Linked DNA regions of Sphingosinicella sp. BN140058. The protein of the gene in region 2 interacts with the protein of the main gene of each other region in a pairwise test. Links are inferred from orthologs where the notes say so. Each region holds a gene or a part of one and is shown on either strand. Other genes may lie near its edges.

Evidence for each region.
Region 1: the proteins of ribD (region 2) and accC interact in binary tests that used the Escherichia coli proteins (3 or more experiments, as listed by UniProt). The link is inferred for Sphingosinicella sp. BN140058 from one-to-one orthologs.

The regions. Positions count from the first base shown.
Region 1 is NZ_CP035501.1:4,430,774-4,434,049, forward strand. The notes cover bases 59-3,017. They hold accC (acetyl-CoA carboxylase biotin carboxylase subunit), read right to left. Parts: upstream 2,237-3,017; coding sequence 881-2,236; downstream 59-880. Other genes in these bases: pgsA (CDP-diacylglycerol--glycerol-3-phosphate 3-phosphatidyltransferase), read left to right, coding at 59-200; ETR14_RS19950 (MoaD/ThiS family protein), read left to right, coding at 203-460; ETR14_RS19955 (molybdenum cofactor biosynthesis protein MoaE), read left to right, coding at 457-855; accB (acetyl-CoA carboxylase biotin carboxyl carrier protein), read right to left, coding at 2,346-2,831; aroQ (type II 3-dehydroquinate dehydratase), read right to left, coding at 2,887-3,017. Outside these bases: more of pgsA, read left to right, coding at 1-58; more of aroQ, read right to left, coding at 3,018-3,276. UniProt on the Escherichia coli protein: This protein is a component of the acetyl coenzyme A carboxylase complex; first, biotin carboxylase catalyzes the carboxylation of the carrier protein and then the transcarboxylase transfers the carboxyl group to form malonyl-CoA.
Region 2 is NZ_CP035501.1:2,410,221-2,413,332, forward strand. Bases 167-2,961 are described here. They hold ribD (bifunctional diaminohydroxyphosphoribosylaminopyrimidine deaminase/5-amino-6-(5-phosphoribosylamino)uracil reductase RibD), read left to right. Parts: upstream 167-986; coding sequence 987-1,937; downstream 1,938-2,961. Other genes in these bases: ETR14_RS10910 (energy transducer TonB), read left to right, coding at 167-558; ETR14_RS10915 (hypothetical protein), read left to right, coding at 640-969; ETR14_RS10925 (riboflavin synthase), read left to right, coding at 2,017-2,619; ribB (3,4-dihydroxy-2-butanone-4-phosphate synthase), read left to right, coding at 2,619-2,961. Also shown: more of ETR14_RS10910, read left to right, coding at 1-166; more of ribB, read left to right, coding at 2,962-3,112. UniProt on the Escherichia coli protein: Converts 2,5-diamino-6-(ribosylamino)-4(3h)-pyrimidinone 5'-phosphate into 5-amino-6-(ribosylamino)-2,4(1h,3h)-pyrimidinedione 5'-phosphate.

The DNA.
Region 1 (3,276 bases), 2.0 Mb from region 2 along the record:
TGTCGATCCCGGTGAGCCAGCTCGCCAAGTGGAAGACGACGTTCCAGCTCGTCTCCCTCGGCGGCCTGATCCTGGCCGGAGCTCTGCCGCAATGGCCGCTGGTCCACCTCGGCGCGCTCGTCTTTCTCTGGGCGGCCGCGGCGCTCACACTGGTCACCGGCTGGGATTATCTGCGCACCGGCCTAAAGCATATGGATTGAGCGTGGCGATAGACCTGCTCTATTTCGGTGCCTTTCGCGATGCCTTCGGCCGCGACGGCGAGCGCGTCGATCCGCCCGGCCACGTCGTCACGGTTGCCGATCTGATCACCTGGCTCGCCGACCGCGGCGACCCTTATGATGCCGCCTTCGCCGATCGGGCGGGCGTGTTCGCTGCTGTCGAAGCGGAGCCGGTAGCGCCAGAGGGCAATATCTTCGGCGCGCGCGAAGTGGCGCTGTTTCCGTCGCCGGGGGCGCTGTGATCGACGCCCGCGTCCAGGCCGCCGACTTCGATCCGGGCCGCCAGCTTCAGCGGCTCGAGGAGCTCGGCGCAGTCGGATTGGCCAGCGCGATCATCGCGGCGCGCACCGATCCCGCGGTGCAGGAATTGCTGATCGATCATTATCCTGCGCTCGCCAGGAACGTGCTCGCGGCGATCGCGTCCGAAGCGGAGGCGAGGTTCGGCCTGACCGGGATCATCCTCATCCATCGCCACGGCGTGTTGGTGCCCGGGGAAAGGATCGCCTTTGCCGCCACCTGTGCGGACGATCCGCAGGCTGCGCTCGATGGCTGCGCGTTCGCGATCGCGGCGCTGGGCCGCCGCGCGCCGTTCTGGCGGAAGGAAATACGGGAAGACGGATCGTCCGCCTGGCGGTGATCCGGAGACCACCGCCAGGTTCCAATCAGGAGTCCGCCTCGTCGCGCGCCAGCCACTGCTCCAGCCATTTGATGGTGTAGTCGCCGGCGAGGAATTCAGGATCCTCGACCAGCTTCTGATGAAGCGGGATCGTGGTCTTCATGCCCTCGATCACATATTCCTCGAGCGCGCGCTTGAGGCGCATGATGCAGCGTTCGCGGGTGGTGCCGTAGACGATCAGCTTGGCGATCATGCTGTCGTAATAAGGCGGCACCTTGTAGCCGCCATAGAGGCCGCTATCGATCCGCACGTGCATGCCCCCGGGGGCGACATAGGCCTTCACCGTGCCCGGGGAGGGGGCGAATGTCCGCGGATCCTCGGCGTTGATCCGGCATTCGATCGCATGCCCGCGGAAGGTGAGCTGCTCCTGGGTGCAGGAAAGATCCTCGCCGGCGGCAATCCGGATCTGCTCGCGGACGAGATCGAGGCCGGTGATCATCTCGGTCACCGGATGCTCGACCTGCAGGCGCGTGTTCATCTCGATGAAGTAGAATTCCTCATTCTCGTAGAGGAATTCGATCGTGCCGGCGCCGCGATAGCCCATCTCCGCCATCGCCTTGGCAACGATGCCGCCCATCCGGGCGCGCTGCTCAGGCGTGATCACGGGGGAAGGCGCTTCCTCTAGCACCTTCTGGTGACGGCGCTGCAGCGAGCAGTCGCGCTCGCCGAGGTGGACGGCATTGCCTCGGCCGTCTCCGAACACCTGAAATTCGATGTGGCGCGGGTCGCCAAGATATTTCTCGATGTAGACGGTGGCATCGCCGAACGCCGCCTTGGCTTCGGATCCGGCCTGGACGATCAACGCTTCGAGCTGATCCTCCGACTCGACCACCTTCATGCCGCGGCCGCCGCCGCCGGAGGCCGCCTTGACGATCACCGGATAGCCGATCTCGCCGGCGATGCGGCGGCCTTCCTCGATCGTCTCGATCGGGCCGTCGGAGCCCGGAACCAGCGGCAGGCCGAGCTTGGCGGCGGTGCGCTTCGCCTCGATCTTGTCGCCCATCACCCGGATATGCTCGGGCTTCGGCCCGATCCAGAGAATGCCATGGCTCTCGACGATTTCGGCGAACCGGGCATTTTCCGACAGGAAGCCGTAGCCGGGATGGATCGCATCGGCATGGCTGAGCTCGGCCGCCGAGATGATGTTCGGGATATTCAGATAGGAATCCGCGGCCGCCGGCGGTCCGATGCAGATCGCCTCATCGGCGAGGCGGACGTGCATCGCGTCCGCATCTGCGGTGGAGTGCACGGCCACCGTCTTGATGCCCATCTCGTGGCAGGCGCGGTGGATACGGAGTGCGATCTCGCCGCGATTGGCGATCAGGACCTTTTGAATCTTCATGTCAGCTCTCATCGGCCCGGCGCGATGCCGGGGCTGGTGGCGATACAAGCGGCGTGCGTCCGGACTTTCTCCGCCCTGGATATCCGGGCACGGTCCGGCGCGGCGCCGATCACTCGATGATCACCAGCGGCTGGTCATATTCGACCGGCTGGGCGTCCTGAACGAAGACCTGAGTCACGGTCCCCGAACGTGGCGCGGTAATCGGGTTCATCACCTTCATCGCTTCGACGATGAGCAGAGTGTCGCCTTCCTTGACGCTCTGGCCGGGGCTGACGAACGGCTTGGCGCCCGGTTCGCCGGCCAGATAGACGGTTCCGACCATCGGCGATTTTACCGCGCCGGGGTGGGCGGCGGGAGGCGTGTCGGCTGCAAGGCTCGGAGCCGGTGCGGCAGGGGCGCCGGCGGCCGGAGCGGGCGCGGCGACGTGGACCGACGCCGGGGCGGCATAAGTGATCTGCCGCTTGACGACGATGCGACGCTCGTCATCTTCGACCTCGATCTCGGTCAGATCGTTCTTGTTCAGCAATTCGGCAAGGAGACGCACCAGATCTGCGTCAATCCGCATGCTCCCGCGGGAGCCGTTCTCGTCGGTCATTGGACCCTCTTTTTCCCCAGCAGTTCCGCTTCTTGCGGTATTTTGGCGCGCCTTGTCAGAGACCGGCCGCCGCGTCCAGAGCAAGCTGATAACTGAGCGCGCCGAAGCCCGCGATGGTTCCCCGCGCCGCCTTTGCGACGAAGCTCCGGTGGCGGAAGCTTTCGCGGGCGTGGGGGTTGGAAAGATGGACTTCGATCACCGGCGTGGCGACCGATTTGATCGCATCATGTATCGCGATCGAGGTGTGGGTGAACGCGCCCGCATTGAGGATCACCGCCCTCGCGCCCTCCGCTTGCGCTTCGTGCAGCCAATCGACGAGATGCCCTTCGTGATTGGATTGGCGCATGTCGATGCGAACGCCGATTTCGCGTGCACGGTCCTCCAGCCGGTCGGCGATGTCGTCCAGCGTGTCGGATCCGTAGATATCCGGCTCGCGCGTGCCGAG
Region 2 (3,112 bases):
GATCGGACCAAGATCATCCGCGTCGCGCCAGAGGCGATCCCACCCGAGAACCCGCCGCCGCCAACCGAAAAGGTCGTGGAGCCGAGGACCACGCCTCCCATAACCGCGCCCACGCCCGAGATCGACCTCCCGCCGATCTTCGACGCGCCGGTCGCCGAGCCGACTCACATCCGGGACGTCGACTTGACCCCGACCGCCGGCGTCTCGCTTCCCGATTTGCCGCAGGGCGCCGCCATGCCGCCGCCGCCGCCGCTGCCCAAGACGGTCGAACCCGCGCGGGCGAAGGCGAACCTTGCGAGCTACGTGACCGATTCCGATTATCCGGCGGCAGCCATCCGTGCGGAAGAACAGGGCACGACGCGCTTCCGCCTTGCCGTGGGCGCGGACGGCAAGGTTGCGAGCTGCACCGTCACCGCATCGAGCGGATCCTCGGCGCTCGACGCCAAGACATGCAGCATCATGCAGAAGCGGGCGCGCTTCACGCCGGCACGCGACACCGCCGGCAACCCGGTCGGCGACACCGTCTCCAACGCTATCCGCTGGATTCTTCCCGAATAATCCAGAAGGCCGCCCTCCTCCCGTGTCCCGTGGCGGGAGGAGGGACTGGCGGCAGGCGCGGCGAAGGCCTATCTTCCGCTCATGGGCTATTATCCGAAACCTTCGTCCCCACGCGCGTTGATCGCCGACATCCGCGCCTTTGCGCAGCAGCGCAGCGCCGTGCAATGGGGGGCGCTGGCAACCGCGATCATCATGCCGACCGCGATCATCATCCTGTTCATCATCGATGGCGACACCAATATTCGTCCGGGGCCCAAGATCATCTACGCGGAGAGCTGGAGCGCCGAGCGCACGGACGCGGAGATCATCGCCGATCAGAAAAGAGATCAGGCAAGGCGCGAGGCCGCGATCAAGGAGCGGCAGCAGCAGTTCAAGCGGCTCGAGCAGAAAATGGAAAAGCTCGGCATTTGACTGACGACCTGCGCTGGATGGGCGCTGCTCTCGCGCTCGGCGAGCGGGGCCGCGGCCGTACCGCGCCGAACCCGTCGGTGGGATGCGTTCTCGTCAAGGATGATCGGATCGTCGGCCGCGGCTGGACCCAGCCGGGTGGCCGTCCGCATGGCGAAGCCATGGCGATCGCCGACGCCGGAGCAGAGGCGCGCGGCGCGGTCGCCTATGTGACGCTCGAGCCGTGCGCACACTCCAGTCCTCGCGGGCCCGCCTGCGCCGATCTCCTCATCCAGGCCGGGGTCGCGCGGGTGGTGGTCGCGATCGGGGACCCCGATCCCCGCACCAATGGGGCGGGCCTTGCCCGACTTGCGGAGGCCGGCATCGCCGTGACATCGGGCCCCCGTGCCGCCGAAGCCGAGCGCTCGCTCGCAGGGTTTCTCGCCCGCATCCGGCTTGGCCGTCCGTATGTCACCCTGAAGCTCGCCATGTCGCTCGACGGCAAGATCGCCCTGCCCTCGGGCGAGAGCCGCTGGATCACCGGCGAGGATTCGCGGGCACACGTTCATGGCGAGCGCGCGCGTGCCGACATGATCCTGGTCGGCCGAGGCACCTATGACTCGGACCGGCCGAAGCTTGACGTCCGGCTCCCCGGGCTGGAACCCTGGTCCCCACGCCGCGCGCTGCTGACTCGCGGCGACGGGGTCCCGGAATGGCACCGGCTCGGCAGCCCCGAGGAGATCCATGCGCTCAAGGACGTCAACGATCTGTTTGTCGAGGGCGGCTCCGGTGCCGCCTCGGCCTTTCTGAAGGCCGATCTCGTCGACCGCATGCTCCTCTATCGGGCGCCGATCCTGATCGGGGAGGGCAAGCAGTCGCTCGGCTATATCGGCCTCACCAGCATCGCCGAAGCCCATCGCCGTTGGCGGCTCGCCGATTCGCGGATGCTTGGAATCGACCGGCTGGAAGTCTACGAGCGCGACAGACTCTAACCTTCTGTGCTCCCCTTCCGGCCTGCGCCTCCATCGGGCGCACATCGCAAGCGCGGCGCACGACAGTGATCGGAACCGCATGTTCACCGGAATCATCACCGACGTCGGACAGGTCCGCTCGGCCGAGCAGCGTGGCGACCTTCGCCTCGTCATCGCCTGCGGCTATGACCTTGCCACAGTCGATCTCGGCGCCTCCATCGCCTGCTCGGGCGTCTGTCTTACCGTGGTCGACAAGGGGGAGGATTGGTTCGCGGTCGATCTGTCCGCCGAAACGCTCTCCCGCACCGCCGGCGGCCTCTGGCAGGAAGGGGCACGTCTCAACCTCGAGCGCTCGCTGCGCGTCGGCGATGAGCTTGGCGGCCATATCGTCACCGGCCACGTCGACGGTATCGGCCGCGTCGAAGGCGCTGCGGTGGTTGGCGATTCCACCCGGGTGACCATCGTGGCCCCCGCCGAAATCGAGCACTATATCGCGGCCAAGGGCTCGATCGCCCTCGATGGCGTGTCGCTGACCGTGAACGAAGTCGAACCGATCAGCGATGGTGTCCGTTTCGCGATCAACATCATCCCGCATACCGCCGAGCAGACCACGCTGCGCGATCTTGCGCCCGGCCGGCCGGTCAACATCGAAATCGATATCCTCGCTCGCTACATCGGGCGCATGATGGAACTGAGGCGCTGATGGAACGGGGTTTTCTCTCCTCCCCCGAGGAATTGATCGACGAAGCCCGCAACGGCCGAATGTTCATCCTCGTCGACGACGAGGACCGGGAGAATGAGGGCGATCTCGTCATTCCCGCGCAGATGGCCACACCCGACGCGATCAACTTCATGGCCAAGCATGGGCGCGGCCTGATCTGCCTCGCTCTGGCCAAGTCCCGGGTGGATCAGCTCGGCCTCGGCCTGATGAGCCGTCACAACGGCACCCGCCACGAAACCGCCTTCACCACCTCCATCGAGGCCAAGGAAGGCGTGACCACCGGAATCTCCGCGGCCGATCGCGCGCGAACCATCTCGGTTGCGATCGATGCCTCGAAGGGTCCGGACCATATCGTCACGCCCGGCCATGTCTTCCCGCTCGTGGCGCGGGACGGCGGCGTGCTGATCCGGGCCGGCCACACCGAGGCGGCGGTCGACATTGCCCGCCTGGCCGGCCTCAACCCCTCCGGCGTGAT